DNA from 2 places in the Lacticaseibacillus sp. 866-1 genome. Region 1 is predicted to be linked to the other one. Evidence: riboswitches for the same ligand, from Rfam matches in the RefSeq annotation. Region 1 holds a riboswitch; the other holds the start of a gene.

What was found. A riboswitch is a leader RNA that binds a small molecule or an ion and turns the genes downstream of it on or off. The one in region 1 is predicted to bind lysine.
Region 2: another riboswitch for lysine. It lies ahead of dapD (2,3,4,5-tetrahydropyridine-2,6-dicarboxylate N-acetyltransferase); the one in region 1 lies ahead of JUE30_RS03925 (ABC transporter permease subunit).

What each region holds. Positions count from the first base shown of each region.
Region 1 is NZ_BOLU01000008.1:48,275-59,219, forward strand. It holds gene JUE30_RS03895 (TetR/AcrR family transcriptional regulator) at 39-641, opposite strand; gene JUE30_RS03900 (WxL domain-containing protein) at 920-1,630, shown strand; gene JUE30_RS03905 (DUF916 and DUF3324 domain-containing protein) at 1,703-2,740, shown strand; gene JUE30_RS03910 (LPXTG cell wall anchor domain-containing protein) at 2,737-3,060, shown strand; gene JUE30_RS03915 (hypothetical protein) at 3,050-4,915, shown strand; gene JUE30_RS03920 (amino acid ABC transporter ATP-binding protein) at 4,977-5,720, opposite strand; gene JUE30_RS03925 (ABC transporter permease subunit) at 5,734-7,320, opposite strand; lysine riboswitch at 7,439-7,609, opposite strand; gene JUE30_RS03930 (mannose/fructose/sorbose PTS transporter subunit IIA) at 8,149-9,123, shown strand; gene JUE30_RS03935 (PTS mannose/fructose/sorbose transporter subunit IIC) at 9,166-9,990, shown strand; gene JUE30_RS03940 (PTS system mannose/fructose/sorbose family transporter subunit IID) at 10,009-10,945, shown strand, end outside.
Region 2 is NZ_BOLU01000004.1:35,981-46,925, forward strand. It holds gene JUE30_RS02390 (aspartate-semialdehyde dehydrogenase) at 1-555, opposite strand, end outside; gene JUE30_RS02395 (aminotransferase class I/II-fold pyridoxal phosphate-dependent enzyme) at 560-1,741, opposite strand; gene dapB (4-hydroxy-tetrahydrodipicolinate reductase) at 1,769-2,515, opposite strand; gene dapA (4-hydroxy-tetrahydrodipicolinate synthase) at 2,512-3,396, opposite strand; gene JUE30_RS02410 (N-acetyldiaminopimelate deacetylase) at 3,398-4,555, opposite strand; gene dapD (2,3,4,5-tetrahydropyridine-2,6-dicarboxylate N-acetyltransferase) at 4,568-5,281, opposite strand; lysine riboswitch at 5,354-5,528, opposite strand; gene JUE30_RS02420 (aspartate kinase) at 5,640-7,016, shown strand; gene JUE30_RS02425 (PTS sugar transporter subunit IIB) at 7,075-7,989, opposite strand; gene JUE30_RS02430 (MetQ/NlpA family ABC transporter substrate-binding protein) at 8,086-8,913, opposite strand; gene JUE30_RS02435 (ArgE/DapE family deacylase) at 9,417-10,553, shown strand; gene JUE30_RS02440 (dTDP-4-dehydrorhamnose 3,5-epimerase family protein) at 10,617-10,945, opposite strand, start outside.

The sequences.
Region 1 (10,945 bases):
GTGCTGACCAGTTGGTCGCACTGCCTTTTTGGTGTCGGCTAAAAGTGAGTGGTGCTTGTTTGGTGCTGCACTGGTACACTGGCGGTCGCGCCCACAATGCCCAGGCCGGTGAGGACTTGGTCGAACTCGGCGAGCTGGCAGGCTAAGGTTGGCACGGCCTGACTGTCAGGCTGGTTGATGAGCGCCGTGATGAAACTGTACGTCAAAATAGCCAGGTGCTGCGCGATTGCCGGCAGATGAGCCAGTTTGACGCCGCGGCGGTTGAGGTCACGCTGATAAAGGGCGGCGATGTGCTGGATCGCCACCCGCGTGAAGCTGACCTCCACCGTGTCGATTTTGCTCAGCAGCCGCGCGTGGCAGAGCAGCGCTGGGTCCTCACCATCAGGGGCAACCATTGCGGGCAGATGACACTGCCCCAAAAACAGGGCCGTCAGCTGGGTGGTGGTGGCCTGAATCAGCGCGCTGGCCAGCGCAAACTTGTCCTGATAGTGATTGTAAAAGGTCGTTTGCCCAATTTCCGCGCGGCTGGCCAGTTGGCACACGGTGGTGGCGCCGAAGGACTCCTCGCACAGCAGTGCATAAAAGGCGGTCGTAATGGCCCGCCGAGTTTTGCGGACTCTCAGATCATTTGGATTTAACACATTATCTTCTCCTCACGCAGACGATTCGACTCTGGCGAAGTGAGTTAGGTTCCGACTGCATTGTAGTCGGGTGCCTTTTTGGGATACAAGCATTTGCACCCGGGTTGTGGGCACTCAAGGCGCGCTTGCCCCGAAACGGTCAGCTGGGTTCAAACCGCCACCAACTCCTGGCGGGGCGCGCTTATACTACCGGTGTTTAGAGTATTGAAAATGGTGAATACTCTGACGATGTGTGTTGACCAATTATTGTGTGACATTCATTAGGGAGGGTAATCGAAATGAAGAAGACATTATTTGTGACTGCTGCGGTCGTGGCAATGACGGTAGCTGGTGCGCTGACCGGCGCCCAAACCGTTGCGGCGGGCTCTGCCTCTGGGTCGACCAACGCAGAGTTTACCGTGGATGCCGGTAGCGGTGGCACCGACGGCGGGGATCACGGCACGGACGGGGATGAAAACCTGATTCTCAACAAAATTCCAGATCTGCATTTTATGCTCAACGGGGCCAATCCGAAAGTCGGTGACATCATTGCAGGGACTACGTTGAGGTATGCCGATGGCGTGACGAAACAGACTGGCGACAAGGCCGAAGTCCAAGATGGGAGCATCGAAGTTCTGGACTATCGCGGCACCAACGCCGGTTGGAAACTGTCCGCCAAGGTCGGCAAACCAACAAATGGTACTACCACGCTGGAGGGCACGTTGACGCTGGCTGCAGCGATTTCCAAATTCACCAATGTGGGTGCGACAGGGACTGTTGGCGGCGCCATGACAGCTGGCGGTGACAACGTCCAGATATGGCAAGCAAAGGCCGCTGTTGCGGGGACTGACGCAGACCATCCTGCGACTCCTGGTGAAGGGACCGGTGCCAACGATGCGACTGTCGGTGCTGGTACGTCATTTAAGCTCACACCAAACGCTAGCGCCACCACTGGTCAGTACGATGCGCTTGTCACCTGGACGCTGGCTGGCACACCTGAGATGAACTAAATCTCTGTGCGCGCCACCATGACGGCCAAGGATTTGCCTTGGTCGTTTTGCTTATAGATTGGGGGAACAGGCGTGAAGGTGCGGAAATGGTTAATAGGCGTGATCCTGATCGCCGGCAGTTTTTGGCTGCAAACCGGGCGCGTGGTTCAGGCGGAAGGCGCGAGCTTTTCGGTGGCGCCGCAGATTCCTGAGAATCAGCGCTCGGCGGTCTCGAATTACTATGATCTGGTGGTGAAGCCAGGGACGACGCAAAATCTGACGCTGGCCGTCACCAACCGGACGGCGGAAGTGCGGCACGTGCGCCTGAGTGTGACCGACGCATGGTCGCAGTCGAATGGGCAGGTCAGTTACGGCCCCGGTGCGCCGGCGGACGACTCGGCCGAGTATCGCCTGACCGAATTGGCCCCACCGCCGATAACGCTGACCCTGGCGCCCAAGGAAGTCAAAACTGTCACGGTCCCGCTCAGGATTCCCCAAGCCGGGTTCCGCGGTGCCCTGCTGGGTGCGCTGTATCTGGTGGACAATGAGCGCTCGGGCGGCGAAGATAGCGGCGGCGTGGCGATCCAAAACCGGTTTGCGACGGTGGTGGGCGTGCAGCTGCAAACCTCGACTGGCGCAATCAATAATATCGTGCCGCATTTGAAATTATTGGGGGTCGGGGCCGGTGTGCACGACAACCAGCCGTGCGTCTTAGCGACGCTGCAAAATGACCGGCCCACCTATTGGGGCAAAATGCGGTTGAAGGCGACGGTCACCAAGCGCGACCAAAAAGCCGTCGTGATGCAGCGCGAGGCGGCTAATTACGCGGTCGCGCCGAACTCCCACTTCAATTTTGCGGTGACCAATCAGCAGGCGCTGGACCCCGGTGACTACACCCTGAATCTGGCGGTGACCGGGCCGCACGGGCAGTGGCAGTTCCGCCGCAATTTTTCCATTCTGGTCGGTGAGGCGGAGAGCATCAACAAGGAGGTCGGCCTCAAGCGGCGGTTCGTCATGCCGTGGTGGGGTTGGGTGCTGATCGGCCTCGCGCTTCTGTTAGTGGTCGCGGCTTGCTGGTGGGTGCTGCACCGGCCGAGCAGGTTGCTGCTTCGCGAAAGGAGGGAGGCATGATGCGCCGACTACGCATTGGGTTGATCGTGCTCGTACTGGCGGTGATCGCCGCGCCGGCTTCAATGGTGAGTGCAAGCACCGCATCGGGGGCAACCGTTGCCGAGTTTGTGGTGACCGGGAAAAGGCCCCCACCGCAGGAGCCGGCGCCCCCTCCAGTTGTGGACTATTCTCCGCATGACCTGTTGCCTGGCACCGGTGACATGCGGCAGTTGCCACACACTGGTGATCGGACCAATCACTGGCTCGTGATTCTTGGCGGAGTTGTGATCGGCAGTTTGGGCCTGACAGTGATGGTGAGGAGGGATGATCGTGAAGCATAAAGGTTTTGCGTTCATCTCTATCATTATTGCGGGTGCCCTGGCTATCGGCAGTCAGACCGCCGTGGTTAAGGCCGCGCCCGCGGTAGATTACCTGCCTTGGCTGACCGGCTCATACCCAGAACCGATTGACCCCGCCACAGGGCTTCCGGCCTTTGTCCCGTTTGAAGAGGTGATGAGCCCCCTTACTGGGACGAAGGACTCCAGCAAAGTCCTGACAAATGGAGATGGGAACCACGTCGCCGTGCAGGTGACTGACGGGCCGACCCAAAGTGGCTCAATCTGGAGCATTTACACGCTGGATCTGACCAAGAGCTTCGATGCACGAATGAATCTTTACTTTAATAACGGCACAGATTTAGGCGACGGCATGGCGCTCGTCATGAGCGGCACCAAACCAACCCAGGTCTACGGCATTGGCTCGGCGCTTGGCATCTGGCGGTCTCAGCTTAGAGATGGCTCGAAAACAGACGCGCTGCCCAAGAGCTTTGCCATTGCCTTTGATACCACGGATAATCACGATCGCCAGGACCATAACGTCGTCCAAAAGAAGGCGGGCCAGTACGTTGGTTGGGGCTATCCCGCGCAGCCTAACCAGTCGGCCAAAGGGTTAGGGAAGTTAGACACCGGGCTCGAAGACTTGCCGATTCAGTGGGCCTCGGGCAACAGCTATGGCAATCCGGGGTTGGGCGGTTACCAAGCGCTCGACAATGCAATGACTGACGGCACATGGCACCCGCTGCACATTCATTGGGAGGCAACAGGTGACGGTGGCGGCACGTTCTCGTTTCACTTCGCTGTCGGCAGCGAGGTAGTTGACAAGTCACTGACTTGGGATAACGCAGATGTCTCTCGGTACTTCGGCGGCACAACCGTATACTGGGGCTTCACTGGGACGACTGGGGCGTACGTTGAAGATGCAGTGGTCGCTTTTCAAAGCATTCCCGGGGTGCTGGATAACAGTATGACGGTCGATGTGGCTCAAGGCACTGTGTATCCGCGCACGACATTAAGTCAGAATTACACCATTACTTACGATCCCAACGGCAGCCTTCAGGCCTGGCCGCAGCCGAGCAATGGGCAGCAGAGTTCCTTGTACGCCCAGCTGCTAACTGGCAGCCACTACGGGTTTGTGATGGCCGATGATGGCAACGTTCACCTTGACTTGGGTGGCGGGCAGGGGTTGTTAGCTGAGGCCATAGCCGGTGAGAAACCCCGCGATATGACCGATCGGGCCGGTAACCCGGTGAGGGTCGTGAATAAAATTGCGCTGGATAACATACCGCCTTTTCCCAAAAACACGACGGTGCAGGAACTTAAGTTCAGTGCCCCAATCATTGCGACCGATGTAGGTGGTGCTGAAACAGTCTCCGCTGGTACCGTAATTGGTAATAACGGCCAGGCAACGACAAACGTCTCGCTGCCTGCGGTGGTACCGGAGCCTTTGGCCCTCGACTCGGTGCCAAGTTTTACTTTTGGCGAAGGCAGCGCACCGAAAATTACGGTGGGTGAGCTGATCGATGGCCTGAACGCCAAGCTGGGCACTGCCTCGGGGAACATTTCTGCCGCGATTCCTGAAGGCGCGACCAACCGCCTGACCGCCAAAATGGCCCCGTTTCAGCTAGGACCAGGCTACCAGGCCGGCAGTGCGCACCTGACTTTTAAGTACAACGGGGCCATTCGCACGCTGACTGACGACAACAGTGAGACCGAGCTCTTTAATGTGACCGGCAGTCAGTTGCCTGAAGGCGCCGTTTTACAGCCGACTTTGACAATCGCGCCATATCCACACGCGACCGTCGGCCAGCACAGCACCACGATTGAGTGGACCCTGACGTCCACACCTGTAATGAAGTAAACAGGACGCAGAAAAGGCAATCGACGCCGGTCGATTGCCTTAATTGTTGAGCTTTGACGATTTAGATGCGGCTCAAATACCGCTTCAAGAAGTCCTGAGTGGCCTGCTCTTGCGGATGGCCGAAGAGTTCGTCCGGCGTGCCGGTTTCTGCGATGACGCCTTCGTGCATGAAGACGACCTTGTCGGAGACGTCGCGGGCAAAGGCCATTTCGTGGGTGACGATGATCATCGTCAGGCCGGTGTGGGCCAGGGCGGTCATGGCGTTCAGAACGTCATCGACCATTTCGGGATCAAGCGCCGAGGTCGGCTCATCGAACAGCAGGACCTCGGGATCCATGGCCTCGGCGCGGGCAATCGCCACCCGCTGCTGCTGGCCGCCGGAAAGCTGGGCCGGCTTGGCGTTGACGAACGGGTCCATGCCGACACTGTTCAGCAGCTCCAGGGCGTGCTTTTTCGCCTCATCGGCGCCGCGGCGCAGGACGGTTTGCTGACCGACCATGACGTTTTGCAGCACGGATAGGTTGTTGAACAAGTTGAACGACTGGAACACCATGCCAACATGGGCGCGGTAAAGCGGCAGGTTAAAGTCATCGGTTAGGATGCTTTTGCCGTGGAACAAAATGTCGCCGTCCGTCGGCGTTTCGAGCAGGTTAATGTTGCGCAGCAGGGTCGACTTCCCGGAGCCCGAGCGGCCGATGATCGACACCACCTGGCCCTTGTCGACTGACAGGTTGATATCCTTCAAGACCTCGTGATTGCCGAAGGACTTTTTCAAATTATGTACTTCAATGATGGGTTCTGACATGTTTACGTCCTCCTTACTTGATCTTTGGGGTGTCAACCTGCATCTGGTTGGTCATCAGGTCGTAATCCTTGGGCCCGTCCATACGCTTTTCAACCAGTCTGAACAGCCGGCTGATGGTGAAGGTGAGCAGCAGGTAGATGCCGGCGACGACCAGGTAGGTGTGGAAGAACTGGAAGTTCTGGCCAGCGACGGTTTCGGCGCTGAAGAACAGTTCGGAAACCGAGATGACGGACAGCACCGACGTATCCTTGATGTTGACGATGAATTCGTTGGTGACGGCCGGCAGGGAATTGCGGATCGCCTGCGGCAGGATGACCTTGGTCATGGTCTGCCAGTGGGTCATGCCCAGCGCATGGGCGGCCTCGAACTGGCCGGAATCGACGGAGGTGATGCCCCCGCGGATGATTTCGGAGATGTAGGCCCCGGTATTAATGGAGACAATGAACAAGGCGGCCACGGTGCGGTCCATGTTGACGTGGAAGGCGAGGGCGGCGCCGTAGTAGACGACGGCGGCCTGCACGATCATTGGCGTACCCCGGAAGACTTCAATGTAGACGGCGAGCAGCCAGTTGCCGATGGCGCGCAGACCGCGCTTGCCGCGGCTCTTCGGTACCGGGGTGGTGCGGGCAATGCCGACGAGCAGGCCGATCAAAAAGCCCACAACGGTGCCAATCAGGGAGATGAACAGCGTCATGCCGGTCCCGCGCAGCAGCATCGGGCCGTACTGCTTGAGCAGGGCGAGGAACCAGTTGCCTTGGCTGGTGGTCGACGGCTGGTTAGCCACGGCCTCGTTCATGAGCTGGTCGCGCTGCTTTTGAGAGATCTTGGCTAGTTCGGCGTTGATCTTGGCCTTGTCCGGGTCGTTCTTGCGGACCCCAATCGCCAGGTCGACGTCTTCAGGATTGGTCTTGAAGCCGTTCGTCTTGGAAAAGCGCAGGTAGGTCAGATCAGGGTTCGCGTTTTCCGCCGTGATCCCTTCAGGAACTTCGGAAACGTACCCGTCGATGGTGCCGGATTCCAGCGCCACGCGCATCGCCGGGAAGTTATCCATGGCTGGTTCCTTGATGACGCCCTTCATCTGCTTGATGGCTTGATAATGGAAGGTCGACAGTTGCGCCGTGATTTTGGCGTTTTTGAAATCATTGATGCTCTTGGCCTTGGCGTACTTGCTGTCGCGGCGCACCACGACGGTCAGTTTGCTGGCGTAGTAGGTATTGGTAAAATCGATGGTTTTGCGGCGCTCAGGCGTCGGGCTCATGCCGGCAATGATGGCGTCGATCTTGCCAGACGTCAATGCCGGCGGCAGACCGTTCCAGGATGTCTTGACGACGACGACCTTTTTATTCAAGGCCTTGGCGACCTTTTTGGCCATCTGCACGTCATACCCGTTGGCGTAGTCCGAGCTGCCCTGGATCTTGACGGCGCCGTTGGCAGCCGTGTTTTGGGTCCAGTTGAACGGTGCGTAGCCGGCCTCCATGCCGACCTTGAATGTGCCTTTGGTGGCCGCACCGACGTGCTGCGTCGTCCCCGAGGCGATGCCCGCCGCCATGGCGAGCAGTGCGAGTCCGCTGACAAGGCGGCCCCAGAAATGCTTCTTCATCATTAAAAACTCCCTTCGTGTTGTCCCAAGTTGACTTGGTGAACCACGCGGGAAATAGAGAAGTAAAAAGGTCGGCCTATATGTGAAATAGGCCGACCGATGATTTCAGTGGTTAAACCAGAATCATAGCGCTCCGAAGCTAGGCTTCGACAGTCCAGCGGGTTTCCCCAAACTGGCCCAACGCATCTTGCCCCTGTGGCAGGATGCGTTTCGGCGGATTCGCTTACGGCTGATTCAACGTGACAGGCACTCCTCAGCGTTCGTCGTTTCCGCGACCTCTATTTCTTAGTGGTAAATTCAGTTGTCGTTTGCCAGTTTATGCGTCTGAAAACGCCGTGTCAAGGCGACTTGCCAAGATAGCGATTTCACCCACTGGTCTTAGATGCTAAATGTCACACTCGGTGAGCCCATGGTGCTGGGCACAGGCGGCAAGCGCGGCAGGCTTCTGTCACATTTTCTCGAGGCGCGGTCGCGGTTTCTATGAATTATTTTACTAACTAAAGGTTTATTCTTCTATTAGAATGTTGCTCGCAACCGGCCGGTTGGGCGACCTAGCCCTAGGGAAAGCAGAGGCTGGTACCCGTTTCAGAGCAGAATGGTCCGGCTCGCGGCCTTAGCCAAATTTAATCATAAAAATTTTTGAGCCTAGAGCCTTAGAAAAAAGTGGGCTTTCATGAAAACGATTGTTTTTTCGCAGGGGTAAACCTTTGCAATCGCAACCATTTTTGTGCATACTAACTGTCGGACATGTGACACGTCACCCTAGGTTTGACCTAAATCCGAATGGTGGCGCTATCATGTCTAAATACATATAGGAGGCGACAAACAATGGTCGGAATCATCCTTGCTAGCCACGGCGATTTTGCCAAAGGCATTATGCAATCAGGTCAGATGATCTTCGGTGAGCAGAAGAATGTTGAAGCAGTGACATTCCAGCCCAACGAGGGTCCAGACGACTTGAAAGCACACCTCGAGGAAGCCATTGCGAAGCTCGACTCAGATGATCAGGTCCTGTTCCTTATCGATTTGTGGGGCGGCTCTCCGTTCAACCAGTCTAACGGGTTGTTCGAAGCACACAAAGATAAGTGGGCCATCGTCACTGGGCTGAACTTACCAATGCTGATTGAGGCATACGGTTCCCGTTTGTCCATGGATTCAGCGCACGATATTGCGGCGCACATTATTGAGTCAGGTAAAGACGGTATCAAAGTCAAGCCTGAAGAACTGGCACCAAAGGCGGCTCCTGCTGCAGCACCAACGCAGCACGTCAGCGGCGGTAAGCCAGGGAAGATGAGTTACGTTCTGGCTCGGATCGACTCTCGTCTGCTTCACGGGCAAGTTGCGACGGCTTGGAGCAAAGAGACCAAGCCGACGCGGATCATTGTTGTATCGGACGGTGTCGCACACGACAAGCTGCGTAAACAGCTGATCACCGAAGCGGCCCCATCAGGTGTTAAGGCTCACGTCATTCCAATTGATCAGATGATCAAGATCGCCAAAGACGACAAGCACTTCGGCGGCGAAAAAGCGTTGCTATTATTCGAAACACCGGAAGACGCGAAAAAAGCCATTGACGGCGGCGTGCCGCTGAAGGAACTGAACGTTGGTTCCATGGCGCACTCAGTCGGCAAGGTTCAGCCGAACAAGGTTCTGGCCTTTGACCAGACCGACATCGACACGTTCAGGGACTTGGAAAAGGAAGGCGTCACCTTCGATGTTCGGAAGGTCCCAACCGACAGCAAGGACAACATGGACGCGATCCTCAAGAAGGCGCAAGACGCGCTGGATGCACAGAACAAGTAGCAATAGATTATATTCCTAATTAAATTTAAGGAGGATATTCACATGGATTTGAACTTTCTTCAAATCATCGGGGTCCTCATCGTGGCGTTCCTGGCAGGGATGGAAGGGGTTCTTGATGAATTCGAATTCCATATGCCAGTTGTAGCGTGCACGCTGATTGGGCTGGTCACTGGCCAGCTGCTTCCTTGCCTGATTTTGGGCGGGACCTTGCAGATGATTGCCCTTGGCTGGGCGAACGTTGGTGCCGCGATTGCGCCTGACGCTGCCTTGGCCTCAGTTGCTTCTGCTATTATTCTGGTTCTTGGCGGTCAGGGCCGCGCCGGAGTTAACTCCGCGATCGCCCTTGCGGTTCCGCTGGCGGTTGCCGGCCTGCTGCTGACCACCCTGGTTCGTACCATTGCCACCGCGGTTGTCCACCTGATGGACCACGCGGCCGAAGAAGGCAGCTTCAAGATGCTGGACTTCTGGCAGTACGTTGCCATTGCTTTGCAGGGTCTGCGTATCGCGATCCCTGCCGGCTTGATCCTGGCTGTTGGTGCCGGTCCTGTTCGTTCCCTGCTTGGCCTTATGCCTAAGTGGTTGACGGATGGCCTGGGCATCGGTGGTGGCATGGTCGTTGCCGTTGGGTACGCCATGGTTTTGAACATGATGGCGACCCGCGAAGTATGGCCATTCTTCATCATCGGTTTCGTTTTGGCAACCATTTCTCAGTTGACCCTGATCGGCCTTGGCGCGATCGGTGTGTCCCTGGCGCTGATCTACCTGACCCTGTCCAAGATGGGCGGCTCTTCTAGCAGCAATGGTGGCTCTTCTGACAACAATGGTGGCTCCGGCGATCCAGTCGGCGACATCATCGACAACTATTAGAGAAGGAGGTAGAAAAATATGGCTGATACAGCTGAAGTACAAGCAAGTTTGGCTGAACACAAGTACAGTTTGACGAAAGCTGACCGGATGAAGGTTTGCTGGCGTTCTACCTTCCTTCAGGGTTCATGGAACTACGAACGTATGCAAAACGGTGGCTGGTGCTACTCCTTGGTTCCTGCCATCAAGAAGCTCTACACGAAGAAGGACGACCAGATCGCCGCTTTGAAGCGGCACATGGAGTTCTTCAACACTCACCCGTACCTGGCTTCACCGGTTATCGGTGTGGTCCTGGCACTGGAAGAGGAACGTGCTAACGGCGCCCCAATCGATGACGTTGCCATCCAGGGCGTTAAGGTCGGCATGATGGGTCCTCTGGCCGGTGTCGGCGACCCAGTCTTCTGGTTCACCGCTCGTCCTATCCTTGGTGGTCTGGCTGCGTCCTTGGCGCTGGCTGGGAACATCATGGGCCCAATCATTTTCTTCGTCGTTTGGAACCTGATGCGTGTGGCCTTCATGTGGTACACTCAGGAATTCGGCTACAAGGCCGGGTCACGGATCGCGGACGACATGTCCGGTTCGCTGCTGCAGGATGTTACCAAGGGTGCTTCGATCCTGGGTATGTTCATCCTGGGTTCTCTGATTAACCGTTGGGTCACAGTTAAGTTCACCCCAGTGGTTTCCACGATCACCCAGCAAAAGGGTGCTTACATCGAATGGTCGAAGCTGCCAAAGGGTGCTGCCGGCATCAAGCAGGCGCTGACTGACCAAGCAAACGGGTTGGCGCTTGACAAGATGAAGGTCACCACGCTGCAGAACAACTTGGATCAGCTGATTCCAGGGCTGGCAGCGCTGCTGCTGACACTGCTTTGCATGTGGCTCCTCAAGAAGAAGGTTTCCCCGATTATCGTTATCCTGGGCCTCTTCGTTGTTGGTATTGTGTTCCATGTCTGGGGTC
Region 2 (10,945 bases), on a different contig from region 1:
CGCGTTCATCGGCTTGCCTGCCAGGTAATCGCGGGCCTCGTCTTCGAGTTCATTGATGGCGCTTTGCCCGGCACCACTGGCCGCCTGGTAGGTCGAGACAATGATGCGGCGCAGGCCGAACGCGCGGCGCACGGGCTCCAGGGCCATCATCATCTGGATGGTCGAGCAGTTGGGGTCAGCGATGATGCCGTTGTGGTGGTTGAGCGCGTCGGGATTGACCTCGGGCACGACCAGCGGCACGTTGTCGTCCATGCGAAAATGTGACGTGTTGTCCACGCACACGGCGCCGCGTTTAACGGCCTCGGGCAAGAGCTTGGCGGAAACCGAACCACCAGCAGAGGCCAGCACCAAGTCGACGCCGTTAAAGGAATCGGGTGTCGCTTCCTCGACCGTCACCGGCTGGCCCTTGAAGGTCAGCGTTTTGCCGGCAGAGCGCGACGACGCCAACAGGTGGACTTCCTTGACGGGAATCGTCGACTGTTCGAGTTGTTCGATCATGCGCGTGCCGACCGCGCCGGTCGCGCCTAAAATTGCCACCACATATGCTTTTGCCATTGTGCTACTCCTTTTGGGCCACGAAGCGCTGGATGCGCCTTGCCGCCTCAGTCAAATTCTCGGTCGACGCCGCGTACGACAGGCGCACGTGCCCCTCCCCGCCTGGGCCAAACACCGAGCCGGGCACCAGCCCGACCTTTGCGTGTTCAGCCAGGTCGTACACGAACTGCACATCATCGGTGCCAAATTGGGCCGGCAGCTTGGCGAAAATGTAAAACGCCCCGGCCGGCTTTGGCGCTGAAAAGCCGACCTGCGTCAGGGCCGCCATCATGAGGTCGCGCCGCTGTTGGTAGACTTTTTTCATTGCCTCGGCATCGCCGTCTCCAGCCGGGCTCATCGCCTCTTCAGCCGCCTTCATCATCGGGCTGGCCGCCGTCGTCACCATAAACTGGTGCATTTTGCCGGCCAGCTTGATCAGCCGCGCCGGGCCGGCCAGATAGCCGATGCGGTAGCCGGTCATCGCGTGGGACTTGGAGAGACCGGAAATCAGCAGGGTCTGGGACGGCAACAGGTGCGCCAAGCTGAGGTGCTTTTCCTCGTAGCTGAGTTCGGCGTAAATCTCGTCGGACAGCACCAGCAGGTCGGTATCGGCGATCACCGCCGCCAGCGCGCGCAGCTGCGCGTGCGTGTAGGTCGCCCCGGTCGGGTTGCTCGGGTAATTCAGGACCAGCCCCTTGGCGTCTGGGTGCGCCGCCAGCGTGGTTTGCAGCAGCTGCGGCGTCAGCAAGTAATCCGGCGCGGTGTTGACCTGCACCACGTTCAGGCCAGCCACGGTCGCGACCGCCTCGTACAGTGGAAACGTCGGCGTGGGAATGATGATGGTGTCGCCGGGGTTGAACAGCCCCGCGATGGCCGCGTGAATGCCTTCGGTGGCGCCAACGCTCACGACGACTTCGCTTTGCGCGTCGTAATGCGCGTCAAACGTGGTCGCCAGGTAATCGGCGATCTCCTGGCGCAGCTTTGCGTAGCCAAACGACGGCGCGTAATGCGACCAGTCGGCATCGATGGCGGCGTCCGTCGCCTGTTTAATGTGCTCGGGTACCGCAAAGTCCGGCTCGCCCAGGGTCAGCTTGATGATCCCAGGAATCGGGGAAATTTTGTTGTCGACCTCGCGGATGGCGCTGGGCGGCACGGCCGCCACCTGGCGATTGCCGAGGCCGGCCAGACTTTTTTTCAATTCAGGCATAATCAGTTTTCCTTCTATCTAATGAATTTACAGCAGTGCATCCAGACCCACGGTCAAACCGACCGGCAGCGTCTTGACCTGGCGCGCGGCCAAGGCCACGCCCGCCATGAAGCTCGAGCGGTCAAAAGAGACCTGCTTGATCGACAGGCTTTCCCCTGCGGCCCCGAACACGACTTCCTCCTGGGCCACATAGCCCGGCAGGCGCAGCGCGTGCACTGGCACGTCGTCCAGCCACTCGCCGCGCGCCGGCGCATCTTGGTGCGGGGCAGCCGGCTTTTTGGTCCGAGCGTCGGCAATCAGCTTGGCGGTCGCCTTAGCGGTGCCGGACGGCGCGTCCAGCTTGTCGGAATGGTGCGCCTCAACGACCTCGGCGTCCGGGAAGTACTTGGCAGCCTTGGCGGCAAATTGCATCATCAACACCGCCGAAATGGCAAAGTTCGGCACGATCAACAGGCTTTGCTCGTTGCCCTGGGCAATCGCGCCCAGCGCCTCTTGGTCGCCTTGGCTCAGCCCACTGGTGCCAATCACGGCGTTCATGCCGTGGCTGAGCGCATACTCGGCGTTGGCGCGCGCGGCCTGTGGCAAGGTAAAGTCCACCCAGACGTCGGCTTGAACGGTGATGTCAGCCAGGCTGGTGAAAACCGGAAACGCGGCCTGCTCTTTGGCCTCCGGCGCCAAACCGCCAACGATCGTCAGGTCCTGTTCGCCGGCCATCATGGCTGCGACCTGCCTGCCCATTTTGCCGAAAACGCCGGCTAGAAAGACGGTTGTCATTGCGCGACCTCCAATTCTCCCAGTGAATCTAGGACGACCTGAGTTTCCGTTTCGTTCAGCGGCACCATCGGCAGGCGCAGGCGGTTTTGAATCTCGCCGCGCCGGCCCAGCGCCATTTTCACCGGTGCCGGGGACGGATAGGCAAACAGCGCGTGCATCCGCGGCGTCAGCCAGGCCATCTGCTGATCGGCGGCCGTGATCGCACCGGCGGCCAGTTCGTCGATCACTTGCTGCATCTGGTTGCCGTACAGGTGCGACGCGACGGAAATCACGCCGCGCGCCCCCACTTTCAGCGCGTCTTCGAACTGATCGTCGTCGCCAGTGTACACGGCAAAGTCCTTTGGCAGGTGCTGGACCAGCCAGGCGAGGTCTTCAACCGTCGTGCATTGCTTGACGCCTTGAATGTTCGGGTGCTTGGCCAGCTGCGCAAGCGAAACGTTCGACAGCTGGACCACCGAACGGCCCGGAATGTTGTAAATGATGACGGGTTTGGCACTGGCGTCGGCAATCGCCGTGAAGTGGGCGATCATCCCTGCCTGGCCAGGCTTGTTGTAGTACGGCACCACGGCGAGCACTGCGGTGATGGCGGAAATCGATGAAACCTCCTTGGCAAACGCGACAGACTCACGCGTGGAGTTGGTGCCAATGTTGGCGACCAGCGCCGCGCGGCCTTTGAGAACCTGACCGACGTGCTCGAACAGGCTGACTTTTTCCACGTGCGACAGCGTTGGCGATTCGCCGGTGGTCGCGCCGACCACCAGCCCCGTGGTGTGCTCGGCGAGCAGCCGCTCGATCAATTTGTCGAGCGCCGGGTAGTCAATTTCGTCGTGTTCATTAAACGGCGTAATCAGCGCTGTCAGGATCGGATGATTTTCTAACATATTATGCTTCCTCCATGCGATGCTTTAAAAAGCCAACAAACGCGTCCACGCCCGGTTTCAGGGCCGCCTCGTCGGGGGTGAGCTCAGCCGAATGCAAGCTGTGCGCCGGATCGTTCACGCCCAGCCACACCATGGTGCCGGGAAACTGCTGCAGTAAGAACCCAAAGTCCTCACCGGTCATGGCCGGGGCAATGTCGGCAAAATCAACGGCTGGCGCCTGCTTCATGTAACTGATCAAGTCGGCGGTTTGCGCCGGGGCGTTTTCCACTGGCATGTAGCCGCCTTGGATCAGCTTCAGGTCGGCCTTGACGCCGTATGTGGCAGCGACGCCTTCTGCAATCTGCCGCACGCGGGCTTGCATCATTTCGATGTCGGCTTGGCGAAAGGCGCGAATCGTACCGTCCAGCCGTGCCGATCCGGCGATCACGTTGCCGATGGTGCCGGCGTGGAAGGTGCCCAGGGTGACCACCCCGCCGCGGACCGGATCGACATTGCGCGACACAATGGTTTGCACCTGCATCACGAACGCGGCGGCCGCCACGATGGCGTCATTGGCCTTTTGGGGAAAAGCGGCGTGACCACTTTTGCCAGTGAACGTCAGGTGAATCTCCGTCGTGCCGGCAAACAAGGTGCCCATGCGGGTCGCGATTTGGCCGGCCGGCAGCGCGGGATTGTCGTGCAGCCCGTAAAATTCGTCGGGCCGCCACTGGCCCTTGAAGGCGCCGGCGTCAAACACGCGCTTGCCGCCGTACTCCGCCTCTTCCGCTGGCTGGAAAAAGAACACCAGGTTGTCCTTGGGCTGATGGGTGGCAAAATACGCCAGAATGCCCAGCGCGACCGTCATGTGCACATCGTGGCCGCAGGCGTGCATCACGCCTGGGTGGTTCGAGGCGAACGGCAGGCCCGTTTTTTCCTCGACCGGCAGCGCGTCGATGTCGGTGCGGTAGCCCAGCGTACGGCGCGGCGCCGTGCCAGCCAGGTGCACCAGCAGCGCGGTTGGCACCTCCTCGACGTGCTTGACCGTCAGCCACGAGCAGTCCAGGTGCTGCACAAATTCTTCGATGTACGCCTGAGTTTGGACCTCGTGCAGCGCCAGTTCCGGAATGCGATGCAACGCGCGCCGCACCGCGATCAGTTCGGCTTCAGTTAAAGTGGCCATGAATTTGCCTTCCTATAGTTTGCGCAGCGCATCGATCAGGCCGGTTTCGCCTGCGGTCTTCGCGTCCTTCATCTTGATCACCTTGGCCGGGACGCCGGCGACGACCGCACCCTCCGGCACGTCGTCGATGACAATGGCCCCGGCTGCCACGACCGCCCCTTTGCCGACGTGCACGCCTTCAATCACCACGGCATTGGCACCAACCAGCACGTCATCTTCAATGATCACCGGGGTGGCGCTGGCTGGCTCAACGACGCCGGCCAGGACCGCACCGGCCCCGATGTGGCAGTGTTTGCCAACCGTGGCGCGGCCGCCCAGCACGGCGCCCATGTCGATCATCGACCCGGCCCCAATCTTGGCGCCGATGTTGATAATGGCACCCATCATGATCACGGCGTTGTCGTCGATGGTGACATGCTCGCGGATGATGGCGCCAGGCTCGATCCGTGCGTTGATTTTGCTGATGTCCAGCATTGGCACGCCGGTGTTGCGGCCTGTGGTTTCAACCCGCAGCTGCGAGATAGCGTCGCGGTTTTCAGCCAGCCACGGTGAGAGCTTGGCGGCATCCCCGTATAGCTGGCCGGTTTTAACGTCGAGAAAAGCCTGGACGCCGGCCGGCACCGCCGTGAGCTTTTCAATGTCCCCTGCCAACGTCACGTGCATCGGTGTGGTTTTCGGGGCGCTGGCGATGTAGTCAATAATTTGTTCCGCGTTGAATTCAGCCATGTTTTTTCCTCCTAGAAAATGAAAAAGTCCATCCGGCAACGCTCGCCAGATGGACAGCAAATAGTCCAATTAATTGACGATAGCGCCCCGCATTGCTGCGACAGTCCGCCGGATCTTCTCCAGCGGCCCAACCGCTCACCGTTAACACGCCGGTGAGGATTTCGGCGGTGTTCCCTTTTGCCTGCCTTCAACGCATGTGCTTTGCTCGGGCAGGTTACTGATGGCGACCGCAACCTCTATCTTTTTCGTATGTGATTGACATTAGCTTACGATTAAAATACCTAGCCGTCAACCCTTGACATGGACCGACCCCTTTGGTTATGTTGGAGCCAATTGATTAGAGAACGGGGAGACAAAAATGAAGGTCATCAAATTTGGGGGCTCATCGCTGGCAACTGGGGCGCAGCTGGCTAAGGTCATTAAAATTGTGCAGGCCGACCCAACGCGCCAGGTCGTGGTCGTTTCGGCGCCGGGCAAGCGCGACAAAACCGACGTGAAGGTCACCGACCTGCTGGGCCAGCTGGCCGACCAAGTCCTCGCGGGCAAGGACCCGGCGGCACTGATTGAAACCATTCTGGCACGCTACACTGAGATTCAGCAGCATTTTGGCCTGACCGATGACGTGGTGGCGCGCCTGCGTCAGCACCTGCAGCAGCTCGCTAAGGCGACCTACCCCGGCGTGGACTACCTGCGCTCCGCCTTCATGGCGCAAGGCGAGCACATGAACGCGCAGCTGGTTGCCGCCGTGATGGCGAACCTGGGCATGAGCGCCCGGTTCGTCAGCCCCAAAACGCTTGGCATCACCCTCACCGGCAAGCCCGGCGCCGCCCTGGTGGCAGACGACAGCTATGCCCGCCTCGCGCAGTTCACGCTGCAGCCAGGCGAGGTCATTGTCGTACCCGGCTTTTACGCTTACGACGCGGCCGGCAACGTACTGACCTTCGCGCGCGGCGGCTCGGACATCACTGGCTCGATCCTGGCCAAGGGGCTTTCCGCTGACCTGTACGAAAACTTCACCGACGTCTCCTGGGTGTACGCCGCTGACCCCGGCATCGTTGACCACCCGCGGGCCATCAGCACCCTGACTTACCGGGAAATGCGGGAGCTCGCCTACGCCGGCTTTTCCGTGTTCAATGACGAGGCACTGATTCCCGTGATCGAAGCGGGCATTCGCGTCAACATTAAGAACACCAACGCGCCGAACGACCCGGGCACCATCATCGCGCCGACCAAAAACGTGCAGCACCACCATCACATCACCGGCGTCGCGGCCAAAAAAGGCTTCACCGCCTTGTACCTGCACCACTACCTGATCAACCAGGAAGTCGGCTTCACCCTGAAGCTCCTGCAGATTCTCGCCAAGTACGGTGTCTCGTACGAGCACATGCCATCCGGGATCGACGATTTGACCCTGATCATCGACGAAAATCAGCTGACGCCGCAAATCAAGGACCAGATCGCTGCCGAAGTCCGCGCCCAGATCCACCCCGACGAGCTGGAATGGCTGCCGGACTTTGCCATCGTCATGGTCGTCGGCGAGGGCCTGTACGCGCGGCCGGACCTAGTCGCTCGCATCATGGTCGCGCTGGCCGACGCCGGCATCGAGCCGTCTGTCATCAACCAAGGCGCCTCAAAAATCGGGTTGATGCTGACGGTGCCAACGGCCAAGGCCGCAGCCGCCGTCTCCGCGATTTACGCGCTCAGCTGCAATAAGCAAACCGCCGCGGCCAAGTAACCGGCCGCACGCAAAAACCGGCCAGACTGACGAGAAACGGTGTCAGTCTGGCCGGTTTTTAGTTCGACCAGGTAAAAATGCCCCAGCGCTTAGTCGTCTTCGGCGGCTTGAGCGTCTCAAACCGCTTGACCGCAATGCCGGACGTGGCCTCGGCCCGGGCGTCGACTGCCAGCAGAAAGTCCACCAGCTGCGCCGTGAGTTCGTCCGTGTAACCTGGCGACTGCACCAGTCGGGCATCCAGCCACGCGCTGGGGATCCGGTAATCATCGTACCAGCGCCGCACCCCGTCGGCCGGCTCTTCGTCAAAGCGCAGCACCCCGTCGATCTGGCGCGCGACCTTGGCAATGTCCATCTTCCTGACCTGCGGGCCGAACAGCCAGCGCACCTCAAAGTCTTTTTCCGGCTCAAAATCGTAGAGCCCGGCCAGGGAGTACTTGTCCTGCAGGCTGCGAATGCCCATTTTTTCCAGGCTGGCGGCCGCGGCCTGCCAGCCCTTATCTGTCCGCGAGGCGCCGTACACCAAAATCTCCAGGTCCTTGTCGGCCGCCTTGGTCGCAAACGCCCCGGCGGTCGACCCGCGCATCAGGTCCAGCGTGATCAAGATCCCAGTGAGCATTTCGCCGCCCTTCACCGGATCCATCATGCCAAAAAGCCGACTGGGAATATCCTGCACAATGGTCGGGTAATTGGCCAGGTAACGCTTCAGGTAAGGCGTGCGGAAGCGGACCTGCGGCGCCACCAGCACCGCATCGATGTGGGTGCCGATGTCGTACGCGGTGTCCGGCCGGACCGCGTCCACGCTGCCGTAAGTGAACACTAAGTCCGTGGTCGAAACCCGCTCATCCTGAAGAAAACTGCGAATGTCGTCCATGCGGGCGGTCAGGCTGGGCTCAATCGTGTTGATGCCCTTGACCATCCGGGCGCAAAACAGGCTGGAGGAGCCGCCGCCTGCACAGCAGAATAATAGATTCAAATGGCCGCCTCCCCGTATTCGTTGCCTTCTATTTTATCACATAAAAACAGCGGACCGGCGCAACCAATCCGCTGCTTCAGGCTTTTGGGAACGGTCTTAGAACTTGTAGTTCCAGGCCGGCACTTCGGTACTCTTGTACGTCTTCTTGATCACGTTGGCCACGGCCTTCGTCTGGTAGGCCTTCACGATCTTCTTGTACGTCTTGTTGTTCTTGTCCTGCTTGCGGGCCACGATGATGTTGATCCATGGCTGCGACTTCTTGGTGATCTTCTCGCGGTAAATCGCTTTTTCCGGGTTCAGCTTGGCATCGACGGCAATACCGGAATTGATGACCGATGCGTCAACGTCAGAAAGAGTGCGCGGCAGCTGAGCGGCGTCCAGTGGCTTGACGTTCAGGTCCAGCTTGTTGGTCTTGATGTCGGCCGGGGTTGGCAGCTCGGTGTTCTTGAGCGTGATGAACCCAGCGGTTTCGAGCAGTTCAAGCGCGCGGCCTTCGTTGGTCGGGTCGTTCGGGATCGAGACCGTATCGCCTTTTTTCAGATCCTTCAGGCTGGAGATTTTCTTGGAGTAAACGGCCAGCGGCGCCAGAATGGTCTTGCCGATGCTGACCAAACTGCCCTTGTTGGACTTGTTCCAGTTATCCAGGAAAAACTGGTGCTGGAAGGCGTTCAGGTCGATGTCGCCAGCCTGCAGGGACGAATTTGGCTGGTTGTAATCGCCGAATTCCTTAATCTTCAGGTTGATGTGCGCATTTTCCTTATCCAGCTGCTTTTGCACGGCCGCCCACACGGTCTTATCCGCGCCGACAATGCCGACCGAGACGTTTTGCGTCTTCGGCGCCGCAGAAGCGCTCTTGCCGCATCCGGCCAACAACGTGCCCAACGCAACGGCTGCAACAGCCAAAACCTTAAAACGTAATTTCATGATGATTCCTCCTCGTATTTTCCCTTGTGGGTGAAACGATATTGAATGGGTGATGGTCCCCGTGCTTCTCTAGTCGCTCGTGCAAGCACGAGCGCCGTCGAGTGGCAGGCTGTAAACGGCAAAGCCGTTAACAGCCTGCTCAAAAAAGTCCGCCCACTTCTAACATGGTTAGTTAGAAGTGAGCGGACCCACGGTACCATTCTAATTCGGCTGGCGAACCAGCCCTCAGCAACAGACAAACATCTGTGTGCGAGATAATGGTCGCCGTCCATCACAGCCTTGCTTGCGCTCGGTGTGCCTATTATGTCGAGCCATCTTCGCGCTGCCTCACTACCCCGCTCTCATCAACTCGGGTTTTCTGGTCAGTCCCAGCTGCGCTACTCACTCAACGTCGTTTCAGTAATTTTTAACTTAAGGCCAGAATAGCACAGCAAATTTTAATGTCAACCATTGCATTTTAAAAAGTTTACGCCTATGTTTTGATGCGAAGGAGTGATCACAACATGGACGAAGCAACAGCATTTTTGCAGCAATTAGTACAAATTGATACCAGTACGGCAACAACCAACGAATCACAAGTCGCGCACGTGATTCAACAAAAACTGGCAGCGGCCGGGATCGACAGCAAGCTGATCCCTTACGCCAAAAACCGTGACAACCTGGTCGCCGAATTTGGGACCGGCAAGCCGATTTTTGCCTTCACCGGACACCAGGACGTCGTCAACGTCGGCGACCTCAGCAAGTGGACTTACCCGCCGTTTGAGGCCCACATCGAAGACGGCAAACTGTACGGGCGCGGCGCCTCAGACATGAAGTCCGGGCTGGCCGCCGAGGTGCTGGCGTTCATCGCGCTCAAGCAAAGCGGCTTCGACCACCACGTCCGCCTGATTCTCACCATCGGCGAAGAGTACGGCGCGATGGGTGCCCAGCAGCTGACAGACGCCGGTTACGCCGACGACATTGACGCGTTGCTGGTCGGCGAGCCGACTGCCGGAAAGATTGAGTACGGCCACGCGGGCTCATACAACTACAAGGTCAAGAGCTACGGCAAGTCCGCCCACTCGTCCCTCCCGGCGCTGGGCACCAACGCCATCGTCAAGCTGACCGATTTCATCGTGGCCGAGCGTCACCTGTTTGACGACGTCCCGGTCGATCCGGTCATCGGGCCGCTGGTTCACAGCGTCACTGTGCTGAAGGCCGGCGACCAAGTCAACACCATCCCCGACTACGCGGAACTGGCAGGCAATATCCGGCCGACCCCGAGCTTCATCAACGAGAAAGTCACCGCGCGGCTCAAGGACGCCGTGGCCAAAATCGATGCCAAGGGCGATGGTTCGCTGAAGTTTGAACTGACCCACACCTTCTACCCGGTGCTCACGCCCACCGACAGCAAACTGGTCACCCGCGCCAACGAGGCCATCGAGTCCGTTTCCGGCAGCAAACTGCCGCTAACGGTTTCCCATGGCGCCACCGACGCCTCTGACTTCACCAAGTCCAAGAACAAGTTCGAGACCATCATTTATGGTCCCGGCAACGAGGACAAGATGCTCAGCCACCAGGTCAACGAGTACGTCTCCCTGGACCGCTTCCACACGGTGATCAAGGAGTACGAGGCCATCGCGCGGCACTACTTCGACTAACGCTCGGGCAATCAAAAAGGCGAGGAATCCGCTGATCCCTCGCCTTTTGTGTGGCCGTAAGAATTAATTTTGGCCCAGCAATTCTTTCAGTGTTGGCGCCTTTGAATCCTTTTCCGACAGCTGCTCGCGGTCGGTAGGGTCAATTGCGATTGGCCAGTCCACGCCCAGCGCCGGGTCCAGCGGGGTCAGCGCGGTGCCGGCCATCCCCTTGACCCATTCGTTGTCGAAGAAGTACAGGTACTCGGTGCCATCTTCCAGCGCCTGGAATCCGTTGCAGACCCCTTGAGGCACGAAGACCTGAACGCCCGGCTTAAGCGGCACGGTGGCCACTGCACCCAGCGTCTTGCTGTTTGGCCGCGTGTCCACGTAAACGCCCAGCGCTGACCCGTAAG